2 linked regions of the Aquibium oceanicum genome follow. Each later gene encodes a partner of the first gene's protein in a complex. Links are inferred from orthologs where the notes say so. Each region holds a gene or a part of one and is shown on either strand. Other genes may lie near its edges. The genes, in order: uvrA and mfd.

The links.
Region 2: the proteins of uvrA (region 1) and mfd are in contact, whole or in part, in a crystal structure (PDB 4DFC), measured with the Escherichia coli proteins. The link is inferred for Aquibium oceanicum from one-to-one orthologs.

The regions. Positions count from the first base shown.
Region 1 is NZ_CP018171.1:2,793,480-2,799,305, forward strand. The notes cover bases 1,475-4,910. They hold uvrA (excinuclease ABC subunit UvrA), read right to left. Parts: upstream 4,603-4,910; coding sequence 1,675-4,602; downstream 1,475-1,674. Other genes in these bases: BSQ44_RS13660 (transporter substrate-binding domain-containing protein), read left to right, coding at 1,475-1,554. Also shown: BSQ44_RS26340 (BA14K family protein), read left to right, coding at 1-387; more of BSQ44_RS13660, read left to right, coding at 463-1,474; BSQ44_RS13670 (ferredoxin--NADP reductase), read right to left, coding at 5,326-5,826. UniProt on the Escherichia coli protein: The UvrABC repair system catalyzes the recognition and processing of DNA lesions. UvrA is an ATPase and a DNA-binding protein. A damage recognition complex composed of 2 UvrA and 2 UvrB subunits scans DNA for abnormalities.
Region 2 is NZ_CP018171.1:2,508,022-2,514,442, reverse strand. The notes cover bases 1,735-5,765. They hold mfd (transcription-repair coupling factor), read right to left. Parts: upstream 5,439-5,765; coding sequence 1,935-5,438; downstream 1,735-1,934. Other genes in these bases: BSQ44_RS12370 (FAD assembly factor SdhE), read right to left, coding at 5,453-5,731; BSQ44_RS12380 (DUF3572 domain-containing protein), read left to right, coding at 1,735-1,920. Outside these bases: BSQ44_RS12390 (PleD family two-component system response regulator), read right to left, coding at 1-994; BSQ44_RS12385 (response regulator), read right to left, coding at 1,035-1,406; more of BSQ44_RS12380, read left to right, coding at 1,591-1,734; ATP-dependent DNA helicase RecG, read left to right, coding at 5,833-6,421. UniProt on the Escherichia coli protein: Couples transcription and DNA repair by recognizing RNA polymerase (RNAP) stalled at DNA lesions. Mediates ATP-dependent release of RNAP and its truncated transcript from the DNA, and recruitment of nucleotide excision repair machinery to the damaged site.

The sequences.
Region 1 (5,826 bases):
GCGGCAGTCCTCGCCGCAACGGCAGCAGGAGCGGTATCGCCGGCCGGCGCGGGGGAGCGGCACCATCACCGGCACCCGGTCGTCATCCATGTCCACGAGACCCACGGCGCGCCCTGGTATCGGCAGCCGCCCTGGATCGGCACGGGCGTGGCGCAATACTACAGCTACCATCCGAACCATCTGCCGGGCTACCCGCACGATCTGGCAGGCTACCCGATCCCGATCCATCGTCTGGACGCGGGCGATCCCGTCGTGCGGGCGTTCCGCGCGGCGCCCTCGATGCACGTCGACTGGTGCCTCGCGCGCTACCGCTCCTACGATCCGCGCAGCGACACCTTCCAGCCCTATCACGGCCCGCGCCGCGTCTGCCTCTCGCCGTATCGCTGACGACCCGAACTCGTCTCCTTCTGCGTCCGCCCTATGTAGCGGCGCATTGCGGTTCACGAGCGGGGACGAGGACGAATGAGATCGACTGGAATGCCGCGGGCGCTGATGCTGGCGCTCGCCCTTGCCATGGGGCTCGCGGCCACCGGCGCGCGGGCGCAGGTGCTGGCGACCGAGACGCTGACGGTCGCGACGCGCGAGGCGCCGCCCTTCGCCATGAGGGATGCCGACGGCAAATGGTCGGGCATCTCCATCGCGCTCTGGGAACACATCGCACGCGACCTGCAGCTCGACTACCGCTTCGAGGAAGCCTCGCTGGCCGACATGATCGACGGCGTCGAGGACGGCCGATACGACGCGGCGGTCGCGGCGCTGACCATCACGCCCGAGCGCGAGGCGGTCGTCGATTTCTCCCATCCCTTCTACACCACGGGCTTCGGCCTTGCGGTCTCGCAGGAGCGGGTGAACTGGCTGGGCATGCTGTTCGGGCTCCTGTCGTGGCAGTTCCTCCAGGCGGTGCTGCTGCTCGCCGCCGTGATCGCGGTGGTGGGGTTCCTGTTCTGGCTGTTCGAACGCAAGCGCAACGCCGACGAGTTCGGCGGCAAGTGGTGGAAGGGGCTCGGCTCGGGCTTCTGGCTGTCGGCCGTCACCATGACCACGGTGGGCTACGGCGACAAGGCGCCGCGCACGCCGAGCGGGCGGGCGGTGGCACTGGTGTGGATGTTCACCGCCATCATCATCACCTCGACCTTCACCGGCATGATCGCCTCGGCGCTGACGGCCGACCGCATCTCGGGCTCCATCCGCGGCCCCGACGACCTGCCGAAAGCTCTGGTCGGCTCCATCCAGGGCTCGGCCAGCGAGATCTGGCTCGCCGAGCGGCGGGTGAACTTCCGCAACTTCGACACCGTCGCGCAGGGCATGGACGCCGTCGCCGACGGTCGCATCGACGTCTTCGTCTACGACAAGCCGCTGCTGCAATATCTCGCGGCCGATATGGACGACGGCGAGACCGAGGTGCTGAGCGGTACCTTCGGCCGCCAGGACTACGGCATCGCCCTGCCGCAGGGCAGCCCGATGCGCGAAGCCGTCAACAACGCCCTGCTCACCTTCCTCGAGACCGAAGACTGGGACGCGCTGACGTTCCGGTATCTGGGCGAAGAGGAATAGCGGCGGGCGGCCCGGTCCCGGCTGCGGACGCGACCGGTCGTCGCCACCCGGCGGGTTTCGCCGTGGCCGATGGAGCGGTGGCGACGTTAGATAAGCACGAGCTCTGCGTTGGCTAACCCTCTACTCCGCCGCTTGCCTCTTCCCTCCCGCCGGCCTTCTCTCCAGCAGCTCCTTCAAAAACTGCCCCGTATAGCTCCGCTCCACCGCCACCACGTCCTCCGGACGTCCGGCCACGAGCAGTTCGCCGCCGCCGTCGCCGCCTTCGGGGCCGAGGTCGAGGACCCAGTCGGCGGTCTTGATCACTTCGAGGTTGTGCTCGATGACGACGACCGTGTTGCCCTGGTCGACGAGCTCGTGCAGCACCTCGAGCAGTTTCGCCACGTCGTGGAAGTGCAGGCCGGTGGTGGGTTCGTCGAGGATGTAGAGGGTCTTGCCGGTGGCGCGGCGGGAGAGTTCCTTGGCGAGCTTGATGCGCTGCGCCTCGCCGCCCGACAGCGTGGTGGCCTGCTGGCCGATGTGGATGTAGCCGAGGCCGACCTTCTTCAGCGTCTCCATCTTGTCGCGCACGGACGGCACGGCGGCGAAGAAGTCGGCGCCTTCCTCCACCGTCATGTCGAGCACATCGGCGATCGACTTGCCTTTGAAGGTGACGTCGAGCGTCTCGCGGTTGTAGCGCTTGCCGTGGCAGACGTCGCAGGTGACGTAGACGTCGGGCAAAAAGTGCATCTCGATCTTGATGACGCCGTCGCCCTGGCAGGCCTCGCAGCGGCCGCCCTTGACGTTGAAGGAGAAGCGGCCGGGCTGGTAGCCGCGCGCCTTGGCCTCGGGCAGGCCTGCGAACCAGTCGCGGATCGGCGTGAAGGCGCCGGTGTAGGTGGCGGGGTTCGAGCGCGGGGTGCGGCCGATGGGCGACTGGTCGATGTCGATGACCTTGTCCAGGAATTCCAGGCCCTCGATGCGCTCGTGCTCGGCCGGGTGCTCGCGCGAGCCCATGATGCGGCGCGAGGCGGCCTTGAAGAGCGTCTCGATCAGGAAGGTGGATTTTCCTCCGCCCGACACGCCGGTGACGCAGGTGAAGGTGCCGAGCGGGATCTCGGCCGTGACGTCCTTCAGATTGTTGCCGCGCGCGTTGACCACCTTGAGCCGGCGGCCCTTCTTCAGCGGCCGGCGCTGCTCGGGGAGCGGGATGGCGAGGTCGCCGGAGAGGTACTGGCCGGTGAGCGACTTCGGGTTGGCCATGATCTCGGCCGGCGTGCCTTCGGCCACGATGCGGCCGCCATGGATGCCGGCGGCCGGGCCCATGTCGACCACGTAGTCGGCGGTGCGGATGGCGTCCTCGTCGTGCTCGACCACCACCACGGTGTTGCCGATGTCGCGCAGGTGTTTCAGCGTATCGAGCAGGCGCGCATTGTCGCGCTGGTGCAGGCCGATCGAGGGCTCGTCGAGCACGTAGAGCACGCCGGTGAGACCGGAGCCGATCTGCGAGGCCAGCCGGATGCGCTGGCTCTCGCCGCCGGACAGCGTGCCGGAATTGCGCGACAAAGCGAGATAATCGAGGCCGACGTCGTTGAGAAAACGCAGGCGCTCGCGGATTTCCTTGAGGATGCGCGCGGCGATCTCGTTCTGCTTGGCGTTCATCGCCTGCGGCAGGGTCTCGAACCAGTCGCCGGCCTTGCGGATCGATAGCGCGGTGACCTCGCCGATGTGGCGGCCGTCGATCTTGACCGCCAGCGCCTCGGGCTTGAGGCGGTAGCCGGAACAGGCCGGACAGGGGGTCTCCGACATGTAGCGCTCGATCTCCTCGCGGCTCCAGGCCGACTCGGTCTCCTTCCAGCGCCGCTGCAGATTGGGGATCACGCCCTCGAAGGTCTTGGTGGTCTTGTAGGAGCGCAGGCCGTCGTCATAGGCGAAGGTGACCTGGCGCGAGCCGGTGCCGTGCAGGATGGCGTGGCGCGCCTCGTCGGACAGGTCCGACCAGCGGTCGCCGACCTTGAAGCCGAATACCTTGCCGAGCGCGTCGAGCGTCTGGCCGTAATAGGGCGAGGTGGAGCGCGCCCAGGGGGCGACGGCGCCGGCGCGCAGCGTGAGATTTTCGTCGGGGATGACGAGGTCGGGATCGATGGCGCGCTGGCTGCCAAGCCCGTCGCAGGTTGGGCAGGCGCCGAAGGGATTGTTGAAGGAGAACAGCCGCGGCTCGATCTCCGAAATGGTGAAGCCGGAGACGGGGCAGGCGAATTTTTCCGAGAAGAGCAGGCGCTCGTGCGTGTCGTTGAGCGACTTGTTGGCGCCGCCGCCGCCCGACGTCTCCTCGGCCGGCAGGGGCCGGTCGGCGAATTCCGCGATGGCGAGCCCGTCGGCGAGGCGCAGCGCGGTCTCGATGGAATCCGCCAGCCGGGCGGCAAGGTCTCCGCGCACGACGACGCGGTCGACCACGACGTCGATGTCGTGCTTGTACTTCTTGTCCAGCGTCGGCGCGTCGGCGATCTCGTAGAAGGCGCCGTCGACCTTAACGCGCTGGAAGCCTTTCTTCTGCAGCTCGGCCAGTTCCTTGCGGTACTCGCCCTTGCGGCCGCGCACGATGGGCGCCATGACGAAGAGCCGCGTGCCTTCCGGGAGCGCCAGCACGCGATCGACCATCTGCGACACCGTCTGGCTCTCGATCGGCAGGCCGGTGGCCGGCGAATAGGGCACGCCGACGCGCGCGTAGAGCAGGCGCATGTAGTCGTAGATCTCGGTGACCGTTCCGACGGTAGAGCGAGGGTTGCGCGAGGTGGTCTTCTGCTCGATGGAGATGGCCGGCGACAGGCCGTCGATCTGGTCGACGTCGGGCTTCTGCATCATCTCCAGGAACTGCCGCGCATAGGCCGACAGGCTCTCGACGTAGCGCCGCTGGCCCTCGGCATAGATGGTGTCGAAGGCGAGCGAGGACTTTCCGCTGCCCGACAGGCCGGTCATGACGGTCAAACTGTCGCGCGGGATGTCGAGATCGACGTTCTTGAGATTGTGCTCGCGCGCGCCGCGGATGGAAATGTATTTCTGGTCGGCCATGGCCGGTCGCAGCCTCGTGCTTGGTCTCGGGAGGAAGGATGCGGGCAACGATCCCGCAGCACCCCCATGTAGGATTTTTCGCCGCTCCGTCGAGGGACGCGCGCGCACGCCGCAACGAGTTAGCCGCGAATGCCGCAGCGGGGCAAGGGCAAGGAACAAAAAGGCAACAGCCTCCTGACACCGCCCTGTGCATAACCGGCGGACCGGCTTGAAACATGCGATCACGTTTTGCGTCGGGGCGGCGGATTTCGTTGACAGGCCCGGACCCTGGAGTCACTCTCCAAATGTCCTTCGCGAACGCCTCCATTCGGGGCCGATCGCTAGAAGCGGGGCCCCAGCGAGACGACGCAGGAGGCTCGAGCGCGAAGCGACGCGGATGCAACAGGCAGAGGAGAGAGGAATGACTCCACCGGACAGTCCCATCTGGCTCCGCTCGAATGCCGCGGAGCCGCGGCGGGCATAGGCGCGAGGGCGCCGGGGAAGCGGCCGTTCCCCCGACCCGCCGTTCACATCACAATCAGAGACTGTAGTCGGGCCGTCGATCCAGATCGCGCAGCGCCCGAAACATGACCGGAAGTTTTGTCCGGCAGTTCAGGAAGACCCCTGACACAGAACAAGCCCTGACCGCGTGACCGCGGCAGGGCTTTTTTCGTGTAGCGCACGAGAGGGATCAGTCATTCAAATCCCTCTACAAGGACGCGCGACCGCGACCTCGCGCCGCCATCATCCCACGAAAGCGCGCTCGACCACGAAATCGGCGGGTGCCGCGTTCGATCCTTCCACCAGCCCGGCCTTCTCGACGAGGTCCTTCACGTCGCGGATCATGTCCAGCGAGCCGCAGATCATCACCCGGTCGACTGCCGGATCGAACGATGCCACGCCGAGGTCAGCGAAGAGCTTGCCCGAAGCGATCAGGTCGGTGATGCGGCCGTTGCGCGCGGAGGACTCGCGTGTGGTGGAGGCGTAGTAGGACAGCCGCCCCTGCGTCAGCTCGCCGATCAGCGGGTCCTGCGACACGCTCTGAAACAGCGCGTCGCCGTATTGCAGTTCGGCGATGTCGCGGCAGGTGTTGGTGAGCACGATCTCTTCGAACTTCTCGTAGGTGTCGGGATCGCGGATCAGGCTGGCGAAGGGCGCGATGCCGGTACCAGTCGCGATCATCCACAGACGCTTGCCGGGCTTCAGCGCGTCCACCACCAGCGTGCCCGTCGACTTCTGGCGCAG
Region 2 (6,421 bases), 290 kb from region 1 along the record:
CGAGGTCGGTAATCATAACCGACAGCGGCCTGCGCCGCGACATGGCCCGGTCGAACAAGGTCTGGAGATGGCTGTCGAGATAGCGGCGGTTGTGCAGCCCGGTCAGCCCGTCGGTGACGGCCATCTCGATGGTCTGGGTTACCGATGCCCGCAAATGGTCGTTGTAGCGCTTGCGCTTGACCTGCGTCCTTAGCCGCGCGACGAGTTCCTGCTCGTCGACGGGCCGTACGATGTAGTCGTTGACGCCCAGTTCCAGCGCCCGCACGATCCGCTCGTCCTCGCCCATCTCGGCGATCAGGATGATCGGCAGGAATCGCGTGCGGTCGAGCGAGCGCAGCTGCGAGCACAGGCGCAACGGGTCGAATTCGGCGAAGCCGGTCGAGATGACGACGCAGTCGTAGGGATTTTCCGCCGCCTGGAAGAGCCCGACCTGCGGATCGTCGGCGAGGTCGACGTCCGCCGTGGCCGACAGCTTCTTGCGGATGGCCGAAGAGGACGACGACTTCTCGTCGATCAGGAGCACGCGGGGCGGGCCCTCGTTGACGCTCGTGCGTGCGGCGAGCAATTCCTCGATGCCGATGTTGCGCGTGGTTGAAGCGCGCAGCCTCAGTTCGTCCGACAGCATCTTCAGCCGCACCAGGCTCTTCACCCGCGTCATCAGTTGCAGGTCGTTCACCGGCTTGGTCAGAAAATCGTCGGCGCCCACCTCCAGGCCGCGGATGCGGTCCGACACCTGGTCGAGCGCCGTCACCATGACGACGGGGATGTGCGCGGTGGCAGGGTCCTCCTTGAGGCGGCGGCAGACCTCGAAGCCGTCCATCTCCGGCATCATGATGTCGAGGAGGACGACGTCCACCTTGCCATTCTCGCAGATTTCCAGCGCGTCCCTCCCGTTCGCGGCGGTCAGCACCTCGAAATATTCGGCCAAGAGCCGGGCTTCGAGCAGCCTCAGATTGGCGGGGACGTCGTCGACGACGAGAATGCGCGCTGTCATGCGGTCTTTCCGGCGGAGCGGGAATTCGAGCGCCCGGACATCAGGCGTCGCCCAGATAGGACTTGATCGTCTCGATGAACTTGCCGACCGAGATCGGCTTGGAGATATAGGCCTCGCACCCGCCCTGACGAATCCGTTCCTCGTCGCCCTTCATGGCGAAGGCGGTGACGGCGATGACGGGGATCTTGTGGAGGTCATCGTCCTCCTTCAGCCACTTGGTGACTTCCAGCCCTGAAACCTCCGGCAACTGGATGTCCATCAGGATCAGGTCCGGTTGGTGGGCGCGTGCGAGGTCGAGAGCCTCCAGCCCGTTGCGCGTGCGCACGGTCTCGTAGCCGCTCGCTTCGATAAGGTCGCGGAAGAGCTTCATGTTGAGCTCGTTGTCCTCGACGATCATCACCTTCTTGGCCATACGATGCCCCACCCGGCACGATTCTTCAGTCCGCGCCAATGCTCGTCACGGCGGAACATGATTCGGCTTTCGCGGTAAGCTAGCGCGATTTGATTGACGAAACGCAAATCCCGAGCCGAAAGCCACTGACACTACACGGCTTTCGCCGTTGCAGCGGTCTCCCGAACCGGGTTATGGCCTTCCCATGAAGGATATCACGCGACCGACGAGCCGGACCGCTGGAGCGACGAAGTCCACTCCCGACGCGGAGACGCTGGCCGTCAGCGCGCTCTCCTTCATAGCGTCCGACCCTGTGTTGATGCCGCGCTTCCTCGCCATGTCCGGCATCGAGGCCAGCGACATTCGCAGGGCGGCAGCCGAACCCGGCTTCCTTGCCGGCGTACTCAACTTCCTCCTCGCCCACGAGCCGAGCCTGATGGCCTTCTGCGAGGCGACCGGCAGCGACCCCGCGCAGGTCGGCCGTGCGGCTCAGATGCTGCCGGGCGGCGACGGGAGCTTCGACCGCTCCACCTGAGCCGGCGATCTGCCTCAGGCCGCGTCCGCCTTCTCCGCCAGCCGAGCCAGCTGTGTCATCACCACGGCAGCACCGGCGAGCCGCTTCTCCGGCTTCGGCCAGTCGCGGATGAAGACCACGCTCTGGTCTGGCCTTATCTTCGCCAGCGACCCCTGTTCGGCGATCATCTTCACCAGACCCGCCGGATCGGCGAAGGTCTTGTCGCGGAACTGGATGACCACGCCCTTCGGCCCGGCATCGAGCTTTTCCACGTTGGCCTTGCGGCACAGCGCCTTGATGAAGACGATCTTGAGGAGGTGCTGCACCTCTTCCGGCAGCGGTCCGAAACGGTCGATCAGCTCGGCACCGAAGGAATCGATCTCCTCCGTCGTTTCCAGTTCCGCCAGGCGGCGGTAGAGCGCCAGCCTGAGCTGGAGGTCGGAAACGTAGTTTTCCGGGATCATGACCGCCGTGCCCACCGTGATCTGCGGCGACCATGAACCGTCGGAGACCTCGCCGGTGCCGCGGATTTCGGCCACCGCCTCCTCCAGCATCTGCTGGTAGAGCTCGAAGCCGACCTCCTTGATGTGGCCCGACTGCTCCTCGCCGAGCAGGTTTCCGGCGCCGCGGATGTCGAGGTCGTGGCTGGCGAGCTGGAAGCCGGCGCCGAGCGTGTCGAGCGACTGGAGCACCTTCAGGCGCCGCTCGGCGGTCTGGGTCAGGGTGCGGTTGTTGGGCAGCGTGAACAGCGCGTAGGCGCGCGCCTTGGAACGGCCGACGCGTCCGCGCAGCTGATAGAGCTGCGCCAGGCCGAACATGTCGGCGCGGTGCACGATCAGCGTGTTGGCGGTCGGGATGTCTAGCCCGGATTCCACGATCGTCGTCGACAGGAGCACGTCGTAGCTGCCGTCATAGAAGGCGTTCATGATGTCGTCGAGCTCGCCTGGCGGCAACTGGCCGTGCGCCACGGCAACCTTCAGTTCCGGCACGGATTCACGCAGGAAGTCATGCACTTCCGTCAAGTCGCTGATGCGGGGCACGACGTAGAAGCACTGCCCGCCGCGGTATCGCTCGCGAAGCAGCGTCTCGCGGATGACCAATGGATCGAAGGGCGAGATGAAGGTGCGCACCGCCATTCGGTCGACCGGCGCGGTGGTGATCAGCGACAGTTCGCGCACTCCCGTCAGCGCCAGTTGCAGCGTGCGCGGGATCGGTGTCGCGGAAAGCGTCAGCACGTGCACGTCGCTTTTCAGGTCCTTCAGCCGCTCCTTGTGCTTGACCCCGAAATGCTGCTCCTCGTCGATGATCAGCAGGCCGAGGCTCTTGAAGCTGATCGCCGCACCCAGCAGCGCATGGGTGCCGACGACAATGTCCACCGTTCCGTCGGCGATGCCCTTCTTCGTCTCCGCCAGTTCCTTTGCTCCGACCAGCCGCGAGGCCTGCCGCACCCGGATCGGCAGGCCGGAGAAGCGTTGCGAGAACGTCTTGAAGTGCTGGCGCGCCAGCAAGGTCGTCGGCACCACTACTGCAACTTGTAGGCCCTCCATGGCGGCGAGGAAGGCGGCGCGCAACGCCACCTCGGTCTTGCCGAAGCCGACGTCGCCGCAGATCAGGCGGTCCATCGGGCGTCCGGCGCCGAGATCGTCGATGACAGAATCGATGGCGGTCTGCTGGTCTTCCGTCTCCTCGTAGGGGAAGCGCGCGGCGAACTCGCCGTAGAGCCCTTCCGGCGGTACCAGCGCCGGCGCGCCGCGCATCTGCCGCTCCGCCGCGATGCGGATCAGGTCGCCCGCCATCTCCAGCAGGCGCTTCTTCAGCTTGGCCTTGCGCGACTGCCAAGCGCCGCCGCCCAGCCGGTCGAGCGGCGTGTCGGCCGCGTCCGAACCGTAGCGCGACAAGAGCTCGATGTTTTCGACCGGCAGGAACAGCCGCCCGTCGCCGGCATAGTGGATTTCCAGGCAGTCGTGCGGCGCGCCCGCCGCCTCGATGTTCTTCAGGCCGATGAAGCGTCCGATGCCGTGGTCGGCATGGACGACGATGTCGCCCGCCGCTAGCGACGAGAGTTCCGAGATGAAATCGGCGGCGCGCTTGCGCTTTGAGCGCCTGACCAGGCGGTCGCCGAGAATGTCCTGCTCGCCGAGCAGGACCAACCGCGCAGTCTCGAAGCCGGTCTCGACGGGAAGAATCGCCACACCCGCCTCGCCCGCCGGCAGCTTCTCCAGGTCGGCGAGGCTCTCCACCCGCGTCATGTTGCCGAGGCCGTGTTCGTCCAGGATCTGGCCGAGCCGGTCGAGCGACCCCTCGCTCCACGCGGCGATCAGCACCTTGCGTCCCGCCCCGCGCTCGGCGGCGACATACTTGACGGCATGATCGAAGACGTTGGCGTTCGGATCGGCGCGCTCGGCGGCGAAGCTGCGCCCCGCCCGCGACTTCGCGTTGAGGATCACCCGGCCGCCGGCCGGCGGCGCCTCGAACGGCGAGAGATCGCAGACCAGCCGCTCGCCCGCTTCCGGCACCATGCTTTCGGGGGTCAGGTAGAGCCGGTCCGGCGGCGTCGGATTGTAGGGCGTGGCGTCGCCCAGCCCCTTGCCCTCGGCCTGCCGCTTCCTCGCCTCGTAGTGGTCGAGGATCAGCGTGTGCCGCTCCGACAGGGACTCGTGCGCCAGATTGTCGAAGACCAGCGGACCGTCCGGCACGTAATCGAAGATCGTCTCGAGGCCGTCGTAGAAGAAAGGCAGCCAGTGCTCCATGCCGGCAAAGCGGCGGCCCTCGCTGATGGCGGCATAAAGCGCGTCATCGCGCGAGGGCGCTCCGAAGGCCTCGATATAGTTGCGGCGGAATCGGCTGATCGTCTCGGGCGTCAGCGCCACCTCGCTCGCCGGCTGGAGCGACATCTCCTTGCGCTGGCCCGTCGTGCGCTGGGTTGCCGCATCGAAGGCGCGGATCGATTCCAGCGTGTCGCCGAAGAAGTCGAGCCTGAGCGGCTCCGGCCAGCCCGGCGCGTGGAGATCGAGAATACCGCCGCGTACGGCGAAGTCGCCGACGTCGCGCACCGTGCCGACCCGATCGAAGCCGTTGGTCTCCAGCCGGTCGATCAGCGCCTTCATGTCGACCTGGTTGCCGGGGCGCACCGAGAAGGACTGCGCGGCCAGCAGCGCGGCCGGCGGCACGCGCTGCAGCACCGCGTTGACCGTCGTGATCACCACCGCCCGGTGCGGCTTCTCTCGCAACGCGATCATCGCCGACAGCGCATCCAGCCGCCGCGCGGCGGCGTCGGCGCCGGGCGACACGCGGTCATAGGGAAGGCAGTCCCAAGCGGGCAGTTCCAGCACCGGCAGACCGGGCGCGGCGAAGCCCAGCGCCTCGATGATGGCCGGGATGCGCTGGCCGTCGCGCGCGACGAACAACACCGGCCGGTCGCCCGCCGCCTCCGCGGCGATCCGCGCCAGCACGAAGGCCTCGAAGCCGTCGGCGACGCCGCCGATCGTCACGGCCCCGGTGCGGCCAGGCTTCAGGCCGAGAGAATCGATAAGGCTCATGTTTTCAGTTGTCGTCAGAAGGGCATGACCTGGCGGAACGCCTGGATCCTGCGGAAAAGCGGATGGTCGTACTGCTCGGGAACCGGGGCTTCACCGGTCATCCATTTCAGGAGGTCGGCGTCCAGCTGGTCGAGCAGATCCTCATATTGGTCGAGTTCGCCGGAACTCAAGGTGTCGATGCGGGCATCGGCAAAGGTTCCGAGCAGGAGGTCCACCTCGCGCATGCCGCGGTGCCAGGACCGGTAGAGCGCCTTCTTGCGCCTGATCTCCAACCCGCCGCTGCTTCTCGTCATACCGCTCATCGCTCGTCCGTCCTGTCGGTGAGCGCATATATAGTGGATCGCGGCGGGTGTCAGCCTTGCATCGGCCCGCCGAGCACATAAGGTCGCTGCCGATGCGTCCCTCCCTCCTCGATCCCCTCTATGCGCCCGCCACTTCGCTCGAGGGCGTCGGCCCGAAGGTCCTCGCCCTCCTGGAAAGGGTCGTGCCCGCCGACGTCGGCGAGCGCGACCTGCGCGTCGGCGACCTGCTCTTCGTCCTCCCGCACTCGCTCATCGACCGGCGCAGCCGGCCCGAGATCGCTGGCGCCGCGCAAGGCGCGATCGTCACGCTGGAGGTCACCATCGACCGCCACCAGCCGCCGCCGCGCGGCAAGGGCAACCAGCCCTACCGCGTCTTCGCCTTCGACGAGACCGGTGAGATCGCGCTCACCTTCTTCCATGCCAAGGGAAACTGGCTGGAAAAATCGCTGCCCGTCGGCGAGCGCTTCCTCGTCTCCGGCCGCATGGAGTGGTTCAACGGTCGCCCTTCCATGGTCCACCCCGACCACATGGTGCCGGCCGACCGCGCCGAGGACCTGCCGCTGGTGGAACCGGTCTATCCGCTGACCGCGGGCCTTTCCCCGCGCGTCCTGCGCCGCATCCTCGCGCAGGCCCTGGGGCGCACGCCCTCGCTGCCGGAATGGCTCGATGCCGAACTGATGC